DNA from 3 places in the Bradyrhizobium sp. 1200_D9_N1_1 genome. Region 2 is predicted to be linked to each of the others. Evidence: predicted binding sites of a transcription regulator. Region 2 holds the regulator's gene; each other region holds the start of a gene.

Region 1 (5,499 bases), 130 kb from region 2:
GCAGCAGGCCGAGCTCGGACTGGAAGTCGACATAGTGCGGCAGCTTCAGATGCTCGACGAAGCCGGTCGCCTGGACATTGTCCGAATGCGACATCACGAATTCTTCATCCTGCGCCGGCGCGAGCGCCTCTTCGCCGAGCTCGCGGGCACGCAGCGCGCGATCGACCAGCGCCATCGACATGGTCTTGCGCTCGCTCTGGCCGAAGGCGAGGCCATAGCCGCGGGTGAAGCAGGGTGCTTCCGTGGCAGAACCCTTGAACTGGTTGACCATCTGGCACTCGGTGAGCTCGATCGAGCCGAGCGGCACGGCGAAACCGACGTCCTCGGCGAGGAATTCGACCTCGACCTCGCCGAAGCGGATCTCGCCGGCGAAGGGATGGTTGCGGCCGTAGCCGCGCTGGGTGGAATAGCCCATCGCCAGCAGGAAGCCTTCGTCGCCGCGCGCGAGATTTTGCAGGCGCACGTCGCGGTCGGCCGGGAAGTTCAGCGGCTCGCGCGTGAGATCGCCGACGCTGGCGCCGGCCTCGGCCTGCGGCGAGGATTCGATCAGCCCATCGCGGCCCAGGATATCGGTCACGCGCGGCGTCGGCGCGGTCGAGGCTTCGGCCGTCGCCGGCGCGTCCGGCACAAATCCCTCCGCGAGCGAGGGATCGAGCAGGCGGTGCGTATAGTCGAAGGTCGGCCCGAGGATCTGGCCGCCGGGAATGTCCTTGAAGGTCGAGGACACCCGCCGCTGCACCCGCATGGCGCCGGTGTCGACCGGCTCACTCGCGCCGAAGCGCGGCAGGGTGGCCCGGAAGGCGCGAACGAGGAAAATCGCCTCGATCAGATCGCCCCGCGCTTGCTTGATCGCGAGCGCCGCGAGCTCACGGTCATAAAGCGAGCCTTCGCTCATAACGCGGTCCACGGCCAGACCAAGCTGCTCCGAGATCTGGTCGAGCGTGACTTCCGGCACGCTTTGATCGCCGCGCCGCGCATTGGCGAGCAGGCGATGGGCGTTCTCGATGGCGCGTTCGCCGCCTTTGACTGCGACATACATGCTATTCACTTCCCTTGTTCGCGACGCGCGTGGTGCGCGGGATCGCAACCACGGCATCATCGGCGACCAGCACCACGTCGATGCCGCGCGGAAACAGCGCCTCGTTGACGCGCAGCCGCTCGAACAAGTCGGCGGGCTTGATCGAGGCCCGGAGCGTCGCGACGCCATCGATGCCGGGGCCGCGCAGCTCGAAGCCCCGCCCCGCGTCAAGGCTATCGACCTGGAGGATCAACGTGGTCGACCGGTCCGGGTATTCGCTGGTGCCAAGCGCGAAGCGCTCGAGCGCCGGAAGCAAGGCGCCATCGCTGATCAGGGCAAAGCTCGCGATCGAGGAGTCCTGAATCACCGGCGCGCCGGTGTGGAACTTGAGCCATTTCACGACTTCCGAGCTTTCCGACATCCGCGCATCGAGCCAGAGCGGCGTGTCGTGATCGAACAGCGTCAGCGCGATCGCGGCGGCGCCGCGCATCATCGGCCCGGGTGTGCCCGCCATCGGCACGATGCGCTGGACCGAACCCGGCCGCGCCATCGCGTCCATGACCGAGCGAAAGGTCGATTGCGCCGACAGCACCTTGTCGGCGAACCCCGGCGGCAGTTCCGCAATCGTGGTCATGATCTCACCCCTCACCGCGCACCATGGTGTAGAAATCAACCTTCGTCGCGGCGGTCTCGGCCGCCGCCTGCTTGCGCCGGATCGTAAGCTGCTCGCGCAACGGTGCGATAACGTCCCGCTCGACCGATGCGGAAAAATCCCGCGACTGCACCAGCGCATCGCACAGAGCGATCAGCCGCGCCTTCTCACCGTCGCGTCCGAGCGTGTAGCCGAAGCCGACCTCGCCGCTCGCGAGCCGCACCGCGGCACGCGACACCGTGGCTTCGCCGAGGTTGAACGGGGCGCCGTCGCCGCCGACCCGGCCGCGCAGCATGACGAGGCCGTTTTCCGGCGCGCGCAGATCCTGATGGGCCGGGAGGGCGAAAGCGCGGAGGCGAGCGGCGATCTCGCCCGCCTCCGCGTGCGCCAGCACGGCCATCGCGGCCTTGCGCTGGGCTTGCTGATTGTTGTGCTGCGTCACCCGATCCACCGAACTTGCCGAACTCAAGTTGTCTATGATAGTAGACAACTTCATACGGAAGCGCCATGACTGTTTCGTGACAAGCGTGTGATTTTCGGGCTAGGCTGACCGGCGATATGAGCATGCAGGACACCGCCTCCACGGGCGTCGCGCTATGGCGCCTCGTTGCCGACGGCATCGAGCGCGGCATCGCCGACGGCCGCTTCGCCGCCGGCGACAAGCTGCCGGGCGAGATGGAGATCGCCGAGACCTATCGCGTGAATCGCCACACCGTGCGGCGGGCGCTGGCAGCCCTTGCCGAGCGCGGACTGGTGCGTGCCGAACGTGGCAGCGGCACCTATGTCGAGGCGCAGCGCATCGCCTATCCGCTGCGCTCGCGCACGCGCTTCTCGGAGATCGTCGGCGCCGGCGGCCGTGAGCCGCGCGGGCAGTTGATCGAGGCGTCCGACGACGTCGCGACGCGCGAGCTGGCGCGCGAGCTGGGCCTGAAGGTCGGCGCCCCGCTGGTGCGGATCGAGGCGATACGCCTCGCCGACCGCACCCCGATCTGCGTCTCCACGACGTGGCTGTCGGCGGAGTTGTTTCCGGGCGCGGGCAGCGTGTTTGCCGCAACGCGCTCGATGACGAAACTGCTCGAACACTTCGGCGTCCGCGACTATCGCCGCGGCGCGACCCGGATCACCGCCGGCATCGTCGACGCGACCGACGCTGCACGGCTCGATCTGCCGCTGGGACGGCCGATCCTCGTGGTCGATGCCACCGACCACGGTCTCGACGGCAAGCCGCTGGTGACGAAGCATTCGCGCTTTGCCGCCGAGCGGGTGGAGTTTCTGGTGGAGAACGGCTGAGATGCAGCCTGCTCTTCCCCCCGCAAGAGGAGGAGGAAGAGCAGCGCCTGCTACTCCTGCATCATCTCGCCGCTGCCGCCGAACTCGGCGGGGAAGTCCTTCAGCTTGGGCAGGCCGTCGCGCATCGGCAGCACCGCCTCGGCGTAGTTGACGTGGACGCCGGGCGTGAACGCCAGGGTGGGGATGGTGGCGGTGAAGACGTCGGTCAGGCCGAGCGGCGGGTGATTGGTCATGAGATGGCCGCCGCACTTCCTGCAATATTTGCGTTGGCTGAGCGGCGTCTTGGCGAAGGTCTCGACGTGCTGCGCGCCCTCGGTGATGCGCACCGCGTCAGGCTTCCACAGGCTGAAGGCGTTCACCGGCCCGCCGGACCAGGACCGGCAGGAGCCACAATGGCAATAGCCCATCGCCTCCGGCGCACCCGTGACCTCGACCGTAACCGCGCCGCAGAAGCAGTGTCCGACATGTTTCATTGGGTCGTCTCCGTTGATGAAGGTTGGAAATCCTCTCCCCGCTCCGGTTCACCGAGATTTCGGCGAAGGCGGATGCGGGGTCGCGACGAGCTTCGCTCGCGTTGGTAGCCTCGAAGGGGAATCACTCCGAGGGACGTTGAAGGCTAGAGTCCGGCAAGGTCCGATACGCGCCTCGGCGCCGCCGCGCGTCCTCCTTTCGGCGGACGCGCGTGCAGAGCGCGAAAACTAAACTGACCGGCGCCAGGGAATAAGCATCGACACGCGTTGTTTGTACTGCCGGTATTCGTCGCCGAAGAGATCAATGAGGTCGCGCTCCTCCAGCGCGATGCCGACGAAGATGTAGATCGTGGTCACGGCCGCAAACAGCAGATGTCCCGCGGTCATGACCGGAGCCGCCCAGAACGCGACGATGAAGCCGAGATAGATCGGATGACGGACAAACTTGTAGAGCAGCGGCGTCTTGAAACGCGGCGGCGTCGCTTCCTTGCCGACGAGATGGTTGGTCACCTGATGCAATCCGAACAATTCGAAATGGTTGATGATGAAGGTCGAGGTGAACACCAGCACCCAGCCAGCGAAGGACACCGTGACCAGCGTCACGGCGAGATCCGGGTCCTCGACCTCCCATATGACGGTCGGCAGCGGACGCCACTGCCAGAACAGGAGCAGCAATGACAGACTCGCGAACAACACATAGGTGCTGCGCTCGATCGGTTTGGAGACGAACTGCGTCCACCACGTCTTGAAGCGCTGGCGCGCCATCACGCTGTGCTGGACGGCGAACAGCGCCATCAGGAGCAGGTTGATGATGACGGCCTCAGCCGTCGACGTGTCGGTTCCGGTGTCGATGGTCTTCGGCACCACCAGCCCCATCACGAAGCCGATAGCGTAGAGAATGGTGACGAAAAACACGAGATACGCCGCAATTCCGTACAGAAAGGCGATGAACTTGAAAATGCGAGAGCCCGTAACCTCCGGGCCGATCGAATGAACCTGGTGATCAATTTGGGACATGGAAAGCTCCGTTGTGCCGAGGCATCGGCACTGTTTGGTCTTCGCACCATGCCGGATCGGACGTTCCATGGCTTTTGCGGACGGTTGATTTTCGCCTGAGACGACTTTGATTTTTGCTTGAGACGACAGAAACGTGCGATTTTGCTTTGAAAACAACGTGCTCGACGGCGACCTGCGCGAACTGACCTGCGCCGGGGTCGCCGTGCCGTTGCAGCCCCAGGTGTTCGATCTGCTGCTCTACCTCGTCGCGCAGCGGGCCCGAGTGGTCAGCAAGGATGACCTGATCAGCCAGATCTGGAGTGACCGGATCGTCTCGGATTCCGCCCTGAACAGCCGGATCAATGCCGCGCGCAAGGCGCTCGGCGACGACGGCGCGACTCAGCGGCTGATCAAGACGATCCCGCGCAAGGGCTTTCGGTTCATTGGCGAGGTCCGGGAAGATGTGGCAGTCACACTGGCGCCTGCGGAACCCGCCGCGGCCCCAGCACGCACTGTTGCGGACCGCCCGGCGATCGCGGTGCTCGCCTTCGAGAACATGAGCGGCGATCCCGAGCAGGACTATTTCGGTGACGGGATCAGCGAGGACATTCTCACTGCCCTGTCGAAGCAGCGCTGGTTCATGGTGATCGCCCGCAACTCGTCCTTCATCTACAAGGGACGCGCGGTCCACATCAGGCAGATCGCCGAGGAGCTCGGCGTCCGCTACATCGTCGAAGGCAGCGTGCGCAAGGCGGACAAGCGGGTGCGCATCACCGCCCAGCTCAACGACGCGGCGTCAGGCAGCCATCTCTGGGCCGAGCGCTATGACCGCGAGCTCGTCAACGTCTTCGCCGTGCAGGACGAGATCACCAACGCGATCGTCGCGGCGATCGAGCCGCAGATCCACGCAGCGGAGAATTTTCGCAGCCATCGCAAGCCGCCCGCGAGCCTCGACGCCTGGGATCTGTTGATGCGCGCGCTGTCGCACTACTGGCGCGTGACGCGGCAGGATCACGAGGCCGCACAGGCGCTGCTCGAGCGCGCGATCGGGATCGATCCGAATTACGGCCAGG
Region 2 (5,499 bases):
ACGGCGAGGGAAAGGGTGCAATGACGGTTTTGACCTGGTCCGACGATCGCGTCGAGCAGTTGAAAAAGCTCTGGGAGGCCGGATTATCGGCCAGCCAGATCGCAGCCGAGCTCGGGAACGTGACCCGCAATGCCGTGATCGGCAAGGTACACAGGCTCGGCCTATCCGGCCGCGCCAAGAGCCCCTCATCGGCGGCTCCGCGGCCGCGCAAGGCGCGCCCCGCGCAGCACATGATGCGGGTGAGCCGCCCCATTGCGCGCGGCAACACCGCGCTGGCGCAGGCCTTCGAGGTCGAGGTGGAGGCCGAACCGGTCACCTACGACAACGTGGTGCCGATGAGCCAGCGGCTGTCGCTGCTGGAGCTGAACGAGGCGACCTGCCACTGGCCGGTCGGCGATCCCTCGAGCCCGGATTTCTTCTTCTGCGGCGGCAGGGCGCTGTCGGGCCTGCCCTACTGCGCGCAGCACTCGCGCGTGGCATATCAGCCCGCCGCGGATCGCCGGCGCGCACCGGCGAAGCCCTCGCGGTGAGTTTGTTCTGAAATCGAGTGACGGCCGTCACGCGTTGACGGCCCAACAAACTCGATGTCGTCCCGGACAAGCGCGCCTGAAGCGCGCGCAGATCCGGGACCCATAACCACCGCAAGATGTGGCTACGGGGACTCGGAGTTACCTTCTTCGCGCGACAACCACGCCCTGTGATTATGGGTCCCGGATCTGCGCTTACGCTTGTCGTCCGTTAAGAAGCCGGATTGATCGAGGCTGGCCGGGCGAGCGTGCGCCATAGCTGGGCCAGGAACAGGCACAAGAGATATCTCAGCCAGGCGAGGATGCGGCGGAAGTTGTGTCCGACGGCTGAGAGGACGACGTTGGCGGCATCGCCGGCGCGGCCTTTGAGGTAGCAGCGCCCGAGGTGGCCTTCCGCCTTCAGGTGTCCGATGATGGGCTCGATGGCGGAGCGGCGGCGCAGCTCGCGCTTGATGACACCGAAAACGCCGCGCTTCTGGCCGGAGATGAAGACGCGACGGGGATTTTGTGCGTCGTGGCCGCGGTATCCCTTGTCGACATAGGCCCGCTCGATCGGACAGCCGGTGAGTGTCTCGGTGCGGTCAATGACGTCCCGCAAGGTGTGACCGTCGTAGGGGTTGTCGGGCAGTGCGCTGGCGTGCAGCACGAACAGGCCACCGGGAGCCCGGCGGTTGTTGGTGACGATGGAGGCCTTCACGCCGAACTCGTAAGGCGCGCTGGCCTTGCCCTTGCCGATGCACTCCACTTCCGGGGCATGGAAGGAATAGAGCTTCCAGCCGCGCTGGCGCTGCTGCTGCGAGCGGATCTGCGTGGCCCGGCCGAGCGGGAGGGCGAACGCCTGCTCCAGTGCTGGCTGGCCTTCGATCTTGCGGCGGATGTCGCGGATGATCCGGCCCAGCCGGCTACGCAGGATACGCAACTGCCGCTGATGCCGCCTGAACTGTTTGGCATGGGCGTAGCGGCCGGCCATCATCGCGGCGGCCTTGGCGATGCGAGCATAGGATTGCCGCAGCCTGACGCCGTGCCTGATCGCCAGGCGGTTGAGCCCCTTGATGGCCGCATGCAGCAGCTTGGCATCGGTCGGAAAGGTGATGGCCTTCGGCTGCACCGTGGTGTCGACCGTAACCCGCTTGAGGTCCTGGCTGCGTAATGCACCGGCCTCGTGCGCTACCCGCAAGCTCTCGGCCAGCAGCAACTCCAGCTTGTCGCCAAGCCGCTTGCGCCAATGGCTCAGGTCCGAGCGCTCGTGCGGGAACGTGTGCTGAAAGAACTCTTCCCCGGTGAAGAACTGGAAGTATGGGTCATGGACCCAGCGCTCGCACACCTCCTCATCGGACAGCCCGTAAATGTGCTTGAGCAACAGCAGACCGATCATGAAGCGCGTCTCGATCCCGGGCCTGCCGTTCTCGCTGTAGAGCGGCGCGATCTCGCCGTCGATCCAGTCCCAATCGACCTTGCCGGCGAGCAGAACCAGCTCGTGCTTCATATTGATGATCTGGTCGAGCCGAGCCCGGAACAGATCGTTCGATCCCGTCGTCTTGTGCTTCTTCGGCCGCATCGTTCCCTCCGATGCAGACAAGGAATCATGCTTCCCGCTTCGAGGGAATCCACGAAAACCAAATCGCAAGGTTCTGACGCCCAAAGCATCAAAACCTTGCAATCTGGAAATGCCCCTTAGCCCAAATCGAGATTCCCGATCAGTGGCTTAGTCCTTCTTCACGGACGACTACGCTTGTCCGAGACGACACTGAGAGTGTGGCTGTAGCCCGCTAAACCAACGCCTGCAAACCCTACGTCTGCTCCGCCTTCGCAAAGCGATCATCCAGCGCGTAGCCGGCGCCGCGGACGGTGCGGATGGGATCCTGCTCGCGGCCGAGATTGAGCAGCTTGCGCAGGCGGCCGATGTGGACGTCGACGGTGCGCTCGTCGATGTAGATGTCGCGGCCCCAGACGCTGTCGAGCAGCTGCTCGCGCGAGAACACGCGGCCGGGATGCTCCAGGAAGAACTCCAAGAGGCGATATTCGGTCGGGCCGAGGTCGATCGGCCGGCCCGAGCGCGCGACGCGGCGCTTGTCGCGATCGAGCTCGATGTCGCCATAGGCCAGCACCGTTGCGAGCCGCTCCGGGCTTGCGCGCCGCAGCAGGCCCTTCACGCGCGCCAGGAGCTCCGGCACCGAGAACGGCTTGACGATGTAGTCGTCGGCGCCGGTCGCAAGACCCCGCACCCGCTCGCTCTCCTCGCCGCGCGCGGTGAGCATGATGATCGGGAGCTGCTTGGTCTCGGGCCGGGTCCGCAGCCGGCGGCACAGCTCGATGCCTGACAGTCCCGGCAGCATCCAGTCGAGTACGATCAGATCGGGGATGTGTTCCTTGAGGCGGGTGTCGGCGTCGTCGCCGCGCATCACCGTCTCCACATCATAGCCGTCGCCTTCGAGGTTGTAGCGGAGAAGCTCGGTGAGAGCTTCCTCGTCCTCAACCACCATAATGCGTGCGCCCATGGTGTCGTCGCTCCTTAAGTCTTCAGGTATTCGGGACCGTCGTGGCGAAGGTCGTCATGTCGCCCTTCGGCCGCTTGTCGGTGATCGCCTGGCCCTCGATCATGTAGAACACGGTCTCGGCGATGTTGGTGGCGTGGTCGCCGATCCGCTCGATGTTCTTGGCGCAGAACATCAGATGGATGCAGAACGAGATGTTGCGCGGATCCTCCATCATGTAGGTGAGGAGCTCGCGGAACAGCGAGGTGCAGATGGCGTCGACTTCCTCGTCGCCCTTCCACACCGCCATCGCCGCCGGCAGATCATGCGCGGCATAGGCGTCCAGCACCGACTTGACCTGCTGCTGCACGAGGTCGGTCATGTGCTCGAGGCCGCGGAACAGCTTGAGCGGATGGAAATCCGTCTCCAGCGCCGCGACGCGCTTGCCCATGTTCTTGGCGAGGTCGCCGATGCGCTCGAGATCGGTCGCAACTCGCATGGCGCCGACGATCTCGCGCAGATCGACCGCCATCGGCTGGCGGCGGGCGATGGTGAGCACGGCGCGCTCCTCGATGCGCTTCTGCAGCGCGTCGAGCTCGGTGTCGGTGGCGACGACGCGCTGGCCGAGCGCGACGTCGCGGCGGATCAGCGCGTCGACGGAATCGACGATCATGCGCTCGGCGATCCCGCCCATCTCGGCGACGAGCCGGGTGAGCTCCTGGAGGTCGGTGTCGAAGGCCTTTGCGGTATGTTCAGAACCCATGTCCCGTCTCCTCAGCCGAACCGGCCGGTGATGTAATCCTGCGTGCGCCGGTCGCTCGGCGACGTGAAGATCTTGCTGGTGTCGTCGAACTCGATCAGCTCGCCGAGATACATGAACGCGGTCTTGTCGGAGACGCGCGCCGCCTGCTGCATGTTGTGGGTGACGATCGCGATCGTGTAGTTCTCGGACAATTCCTGGATCAGCTCCTCGACCTTGGCGGTCGAGATCGGGTCGAGCGCCGAGCAGGGCTCGTCGAACAGGATCACCTCGGGCCGCACCGCGACGGTGCGGGCGATGCAGAGGCGCTGCTGCTGGCCGCCGGAGAGCGACAGGCCGGAGGCGTTGAGCTTGTCCTTGACCTCGTTCCACAGCGCGCCGCCGCGCAGCGCCTTCTCGACGCGGTCGTCCATCTCGGACTTCGAGATCTTCTCGTAGAGGCGGATGCCGAAGGCGATGTTCTCGTAGATCGTCATCGGGAACGGCGTCGGCTTCTGGAACACCATGCCGACGCGGGCGCGCAGCAGGTTGAGGTCGAGCTTGCCGTCGAGGATGTTGGTCTGGTCGAGCATGAGCTGGCCGGTGGCGCGCTGCCCCGGATAGAGGTCGTACATCCGGTTGAAGATGCGCAGCAGGGTTGACTTGCCGCAGCCGGACGGGCCGATGAACGCGGTGACGCGGTTGGTGCCGAGCGTCAGGTTGATGTTCTTCAGCGCGTGGTGCTCGCCGTAATAGAAGTTGAGGTTGCGCACCGTCACCTTGGCCGGCGCTTCCGGCAGCAGCGGCGCCTGGGGCAGCCCACCGGCCGCGCTCATCGATACGGAAAGCTCACTCATTTTGCGGTCCTCTCGGCGCCAAGGATGCGCGCGCCAATATTCAGGGCAAGCACGGTAATCGTGATCAGCAGCGCGCCGCTCCAGGCGAGCTGCTTCCAATAGGCGTAGGGGCTCTGGACGAAGTTGTTGATGGTGACCGGCAGGTTCGCCATCGTCTTGTTCAGGCCAAGGCTGAAGAACTGGTTCGACAGCGCGGTGAAGAGCAGCGGCGCGGTCTCGCCGGCGACGCGGGCGGTGGCGAGCAGCACGCCGGTGATGAGGCCGGAGCGGGCGGCACGATAGGCGATCCGCTTGATCACCAGCGAGCGCGGCAGGCCGAGCGCGGACGCCGCCTCGCGCAGCGCGTTCGGCACCAGCAGCAGCATGTCCTCGGTCGTGCGCAGCACTACCGGGATGACGATGACGGCGAGCGCGAGGCTGCCTGCGATCGCCGAGAAGCCGCGCATCGGCACCACCACCGCGCCGTAGATGAACAGGCCGATGATGATCGAGGGCGCCGAGAGCAGGATGTCGTTGATGAAGCGGATCACCGAGGTCAGGCGGTCGTTGCGGCCGTACTCGGCGAGATAGGTGCCGGCGAACAGGCCGAGCGGCGCGCCGATGCCGACGCCGAGCACGGTCATGATGATCGAACCGACGATGGCGTTGCGCAGGCCGCCTTCGGTCGAGCCCGGCGGCGGCGTATCTGCCACGAAAATCTCGAGGTTCAGACCGGCGATGCCGTTGTAAAGCAGCGTGATCAGGATCAGCGCAAGCCAGGTGACGCCGAAGGCGGCGGCGGCGATGCAGAGTCCGCGAACGACGATGTCCTTGCGGCGGCGGCGTGAATAGATCGGGTTCATGGCGTTAGTTCCCCGCCTTCTTTTCCAGCCGCATCAGCATCAGCCGTGCCGCTGCGAGCA
Region 3 (5,499 bases), 3.4 Mb from region 2:
GCCGAACTGTTACGGAGGGTCAACCGGCTGGCGCCTTGAGACGGGGGTGATTGCTCCCGATTGTGGTTCCGCGGCCACAGGTCGGAAATTGCAGACGGGCACTCCCGGCCCGGCCTTGAAATTCGCGCATGGCTTGCTAACGCGCGATTTTCGTGTTGCAATATCCGACACAATCGGAATTGGCGCTCGGCTGTGCGTTTCGCGACATTGAGACTCAAGACTCGAACAGACTTCCGGAAGCCCGTTTGTGGCGTGGCACGCGAAAAGCGGCCGCGTCTTTTTTGTATCTAGCGGAGGAGACGAACGATGCCACAAAAGGGCACCGTCAAGTGGTTCAACCCGACCAAGGGCTATGGGTTCATCAAACCGAACGGCAGCGACAAGGACGTGTTCGTCCACATCTCCGCCGTCGAGCGTGCTGGACTCTCCACCCTCAACGAAAACCAGGTGGTTGAATACGACCTCGTGGAGAACCGCGGAAAATCATCCGCGGAGAACCTCAAGGTCTCCTGATCTCTCGTTCCACACGCGAGACATCACGACGATGCCCCCGGCTCTGCCGGGGGATTTTGTTTGTGACGACGAAACGCGACGGCGCCTCAGCTCGCCACGGGCGAAACCAGGAAATTCTCCGACGGTCCGCTGCCCGCCGTCTTGCAGACATCGCCCTCGATCTGGACCTTGCCGGTCGCCAATAGCCGCAGCGCGGCCGGATAGATGCGGTGCTCGACTTCGAGGATGCGTTCCGACAGCGTGTCCGCTGTATCGTGGTCGCTGACGGGAACCGCGCCCTGCATCACGATCGGGCCGGCATCGGTCTCGGGGATCACGAAGTGCACCGTCGCGCCAGACAGTTTCACGCCGGCGCGCAGGGCCTGACCGTGCGGGTCGAGGCCGGGGAAGGACGGCAGCAGCGAGGGATGGATGTTGAGCATCCGCCCGTACCAGGCCTTGGTGAATTCGGCCGTGAACAGGCGCATGAAGCCGCCAAGACAGATCAGCTCGATGCCGTGCTGATCGAGCGCGGCCTGCAGCACCGCCTCGAAGCCGGCGCGATCCTTGCCGAACGGCTTGCTCTCGATCACCAGCGTGTTCACGCCGCTCGCCCTGGCCCGTTCGAGCCCCGGTGCATCGGCCTTGTTCGAGATGACGAGGGAAATTTCCGCCGGAAAATCCCGCGCGCTGGCTGCCTTGATCAGCGCGACCATGTTGGAGCCGCGGCCGGAAATCAGAATGGCGACGCGGCGCTTCATCACGGCGCCAGATCGAGATGGCCATTGTAGACGACGCGATGCTCGCCCTCGGCGGGGATCACGGTGCCGAGCTGCGCCACGCTCTCGCCTGCTTCGGTGAAGACCTGCACGACCCGGTCGACCTTGTCCGGCTCGACGATCGCGATCATGCCGATGCCGCAGTTGAAGGTGCGCAGCATTTCGAGCTCGGCGATCCCGGCCAGCGCGGCCAGCCATTTGAACACCGGTAGCACGGGCAGCCGCGCCAGATCGATGCCGACGCCAAGGTTCTTGGGCAGCACGCGCGGAATGTTGTCGGTGAAGCCGCCGCCGGTGATGTGGGCGAGCCCCTTCACCGCGCCGGTCTCTCGGATCGCGCGCAGGCAGGATTTGACGTAGAGCTTCGTCGGCGTCAGCAGCGCGCCGCCGAGCGTCATGACAGGCGCGAACGGCGCCGGCGCCTCGAAGCCGAGGCCGGACTGCTCGACGATCTTGCGCACCAGCGAGAAGCCGTTGGAGTGCACGCCCGACGAGGCAAGACCGATCACGGCGTCTCCGGCGGCGATGTCCTTGCGCGGCAACAGCGTACCGCGCTCGGCGGCGCCGACTGCAAAGCCGCCGAGGTCATAGTCGCCGTCCTTGTAGAGGCCTGGCATCTCGGCGGTCTCGCCGCCGATCAGGGCACAGCCGGATTCCCGGCAGCCATCGGCGACGCCGGCGACGATCGAGGCGGTCGCCTCCGGATCGAGCTTGCCGCAGGCGAAATAGTCGAGGAAGAACAGCGGCTCGGCGCCCTGCACCACGAGGTCGTTGACGCTCATGGCGACCAGATCGATGCCGATGCCGCCATGCAGGCCGGTTTCGATCGCGATCTTGACCTTGGTTCCGACGCCGTCGGTGGCGGCGACCAGGACGGGATCCCTGAAACCGGCCGCCTTGAGGTCGAACAGGCCGCCGAAGCCGCCGATCTCGGCGTCGGCGCCGGGCCGCGCGGTGGCGCGCACCATCGGCTTGATCAGATCGACTAGGCGGTTGCCCGCGTCGATATCGACGCCTGAATCGGCGTAGGTGAGGCCGTTTTTGCGGTCGGTCATGCCCGATTTCCAGTGGGGTTGCGGCTGGTTACGTCGAATTCCGGGGACGCGCAATGGCTCGCATGGCGCTCGGCGCCATACTATGTAGATATCAACGGGTTCAGCCTTCAAACGGGGCGGATTCGAGGTCAGGCCGGGTGCCGGGAAGCGCCGCGTGAGTATTCCGAACATCATCACTTTGGGCCGCATCATGCTGGTCCCGATCATCGTCTGGGCCATCGTGTCGAGCCAAATGGAGGTGGCGTTCGCCGTCTTCCTGATCGCCGGGATCAGCGATGCCGTGGACGGCTTCCTCGCCAAGCGCTTCAACATGGCAAGCGAGCTCGGGGCCTTGCTCGATCCGCTCGCGGACAAGGCGCTGCTGGTCTCGATCTATATGTCGCTCGGCATCTGGGGCGCGATTCCGCGCTGGATCGTGATCCTGGTGGTATCCCGCGACATCATGATTGTCGCCGCCGTGATCGTGTCCTGGCTGTTCGACCGGCCCGTCGAGATGAAGCCGTCGAAAGTGTCGAAGCTCAACACGGTCGCCCAGGTGGCATTCGCAGCGCTGGTGCTGGCCGCGCTTGCCTTCGGTTTCAAGCCGGCGCCCTATGATATTATCCTGATGGGCCTCGTCACGATCTTCACGCTCTCCTCCGTGTCGCTCTATCTCGTCGAGTGGGTGCGGCACATGAGCACGATCGAGGCCAAATGAGCGCGAACCGGCCCCGCAAAAGGCCAACTCACGCCCGATCAAGTCGAATCTTTCAAGCGAAGCCGGCCGTCCGGCATGGAGCAAAGCAAGCGTGGCAGGCCGCGTTCACCCCCGACAATTGGCGTTCTCGCTGCCACACGCGGAGAGCCTCAGTCGGGACAATTTCCTCGAAGGCCCCGCCAACGCTGCCGGCCTCGCCTTGATCGACGGCTGGCCGGAATGGCCGAACCGGATCATGTGGCTGGCCGGCCCCGAAGGCAGCGGCAAGAGCCATCTCGCCGCGATCTGGGCCGAGGAAGCCGGCGCCCGCTCGACCACGGCCAATGCGTTGTCCGCCGCAGGCGTTCCCGGCGCGCTCGCCACCGGCGCGCTGGTGGTCGAGGATCTCAAGGCCAAGGATTTTGACGAGCGCGCCCTCTTCCACCTGATGAACCTCGCCCGTGAGGACGGCGCCTACGTCCTGTTCACGGGGCGCGATGTGCCGGCTGCGCTGGACATCGAGCTCAACGACCTGCGCTCGCGGCTGCGCGCCGTGCCGGTGGTTATGCTGCTGCCCCCCGACGACCAGCTCTTCCGCGGCCTGATCGTCAAATTCTGTGCCGACCGCCAGCTCACCGTGGACGAGAGCGTGGTCAGCTACCTCGCCACCCGCCTGGAGCGATCCTCGGCCGCCGCCCGGCAGGCCGTCGAACTGCTCGACAGCGAGGCTCTGCGGCTCGGCCGCCCCGTGACCCGGGCGTTGGCCGCCGAGCTGCTCCGCGACGCCTGACCCCGCCCCAACGCCGCTTGACGGCGCGGAACGGCGGAACATCAATGTCATCGAAACGTCATCGCCCTAACACATGCTCCCGGCGGTTTTGCGCGTCAGTCGCAAATTGGGGCAAACTGGATGGACCGACTTCTCATGGACTCCGCGCAAGCTGTTGAAATAAAAGAAAAAGTCCCGGAGACGGAAAGCCTGCCGGCGATCGCCTCGAGCCCCGAGCGATTCATCAACCGCGAGCTGTCCTGGCTGCATTTCAACCGCCGCGTCCTGGAGGAATCGGTCAATCCCAGCCATCCCGTGCTGGAGCGGGTGCGATTCCTGTCGATTTCCGCGAACAACCTCGACGAATTCTTCATGGTCCGCGTCGCCGGCATCAAGGCCCAGGTGCGCGAGGGCATTGCCGAGCGTAGCCCCGACGGCCTGACGCCGTCCGAGCAGCTCGCGCTGATCAACCGCACGGTCTCCCAGCTTGCTTCAGACCAGCAGGCGATCTGGCGCGACCTGCGCGCCACGCTGGCCGATGTCGGCATCGTGCTGGTGGACGGCAAGGAGGTCACCAAGGCGGAGCGGACCTGGATCGAGGACTACTTCCTCAACAACGTGTTCCCGCTGCTGACGCCGCTCGCGATCGACCCGGCCCATCCCTTCCCGTTCATCCCGAGCCTCGGTTTCACCATCGCGCTCCAGCTCACGCGCGCCGCCGACGGCAAGCAGATGAACGCGCTGATCCGCATGCCCGGCAAGATCGACCGCTTCATCCGCCTGCCGTCCGAGGGCACGATGCGGCTGATCTCGCTGGAGCAGGCGACCGCCCTGTTCATCAACCGACTGTTCCCCGGCTACAATCTGCATGGCCAGGGCGCCTTCCGCATCCTCCGCGACTCCGAGCTCGAAATCGAGGAAGAGGCCGAGGATCTCGTCCGCCTGTTCGAGACCGCGCTGAAGCGCCGCCGCCGCGGATCGGTGATCCGGCTCGAGATCGACGCCAAGATGCCGGAGCAGCTGCGCAACTTCGTGCAGCATGCCCTCTCCGCCGCCGACGACGAAGTATTCCTGGTCGACGGCGTGCTCGCCATGAATGAGCTCTCGCAGCTCACCCGCCTCGACCGGCCCGACCTCGAATTCACGCCTTACGTGCCGCGCCATCCCGAGCGCGTGCGCGAGCATGGCGGCGACATCTTTGCCGCGATCCGGCAGAAGGACCTTGTCGTCCATCACCCCTACGAATCCTTCGACGTGGTGGTGCAGTTCCTCCAGCAGGCAACGCGCGACCCCGATGTCGTCGCGATCAAGCAGACGCTCTACCGCACCTCCAATAACTCGCCGATCGTGCGCGCGCTCGCCGAAGCCGCCGAGGCCGGCAAGTCCGTCACCGCGCTGATCGAGCTCAAGGCGCGCTTCGACGAGGAGGCCAACATCCGCTGGGCGCGCGACCTCGAGCGCGCAGGCGTGCAGGTCGTCTATGGCTTCCTCGAACTGAAGACGCACGCAAAACTCTCGATGGTGGTGCGCCGCGAGGGCGGCAGCCTCACGACCTACGTCCACACCGGCACCGGCAACTACCACCCGGTCACCGCGCGCATCTACACCGACCTCTCCTACTTCACCTCCGAGCCGACCATCGGCCGCGACGCCGCGCGCGTCTTCAACTTCATCACCGGCTATGCCGCGCCGAGCGATCTGGAAAAGATGGCGGTGTCGCCGCTGACC

The links. The regulator PhoB, encoded in region 2, activates phosphate uptake and scavenging genes when phosphate is short. The targets are predictions, from matches to a motif close to TGTCATNNANCTGTCAT.
Region 1: the regulator PhoB is predicted to act here: its motif matches at 2,178-2,194, upstream of phnF (phosphonate metabolism transcriptional regulator PhnF).
Region 3: the regulator PhoB is predicted to act here: its motif matches at 3,838-3,854, upstream of AB5K84_RS26475 (RNA degradosome polyphosphate kinase).

What each region holds. Positions count from the first base shown of each region.
Region 1 is NZ_CP197226.1:8,672,191-8,677,689, forward strand. Features, by position in the region: gene AB5K84_RS41025 (carbon-phosphorus lyase complex subunit PhnI) at 1-1,039, opposite strand, end outside; gene phnH (phosphonate C-P lyase system protein PhnH) at 1,041-1,652, opposite strand; gene phnG (phosphonate C-P lyase system protein PhnG) at 1,657-2,121, opposite strand; gene phnF (phosphonate metabolism transcriptional regulator PhnF) at 2,229-2,960, shown strand; gene AB5K84_RS41045 (GFA family protein) at 3,011-3,433, opposite strand; gene mddA (methanethiol S-methyltransferase) at 3,659-4,447, opposite strand; gene AB5K84_RS41055 (winged helix-turn-helix domain-containing tetratricopeptide repeat protein) at 4,581-5,499, shown strand, end outside.
Region 2 is NZ_CP197226.1:8,803,705-8,809,203, forward strand. Features, by position in the region: gene AB5K84_RS41680 (GcrA family cell cycle regulator) at 21-530, shown strand; gene AB5K84_RS41685 (IS5-like element ISBj5_B family transposase) at 739-2,085, opposite strand; gene phoB (phosphate regulon transcriptional regulator PhoB) at 2,318-3,025, opposite strand; gene phoU (phosphate signaling complex protein PhoU) at 3,048-3,764, opposite strand; gene pstB (phosphate ABC transporter ATP-binding protein PstB) at 3,776-4,597, opposite strand; gene pstA (phosphate ABC transporter permease PstA) at 4,594-5,439, opposite strand; gene pstC (phosphate ABC transporter permease subunit PstC) at 5,444-5,499, opposite strand, start outside.
Region 3 is NZ_CP197226.1:5,449,703-5,455,201, forward strand. Features, by position in the region: gene AB5K84_RS26450 (cold-shock protein) at 307-513, shown strand; gene purN (phosphoribosylglycinamide formyltransferase) at 600-1,253, opposite strand; gene purM (phosphoribosylformylglycinamidine cyclo-ligase) at 1,253-2,326, opposite strand; gene AB5K84_RS26465 (CDP-alcohol phosphatidyltransferase family protein) at 2,481-3,023, shown strand; gene AB5K84_RS26470 (DnaA ATPase domain-containing protein) at 3,115-3,792, shown strand; gene AB5K84_RS26475 (RNA degradosome polyphosphate kinase) at 3,928-5,499, shown strand, end outside.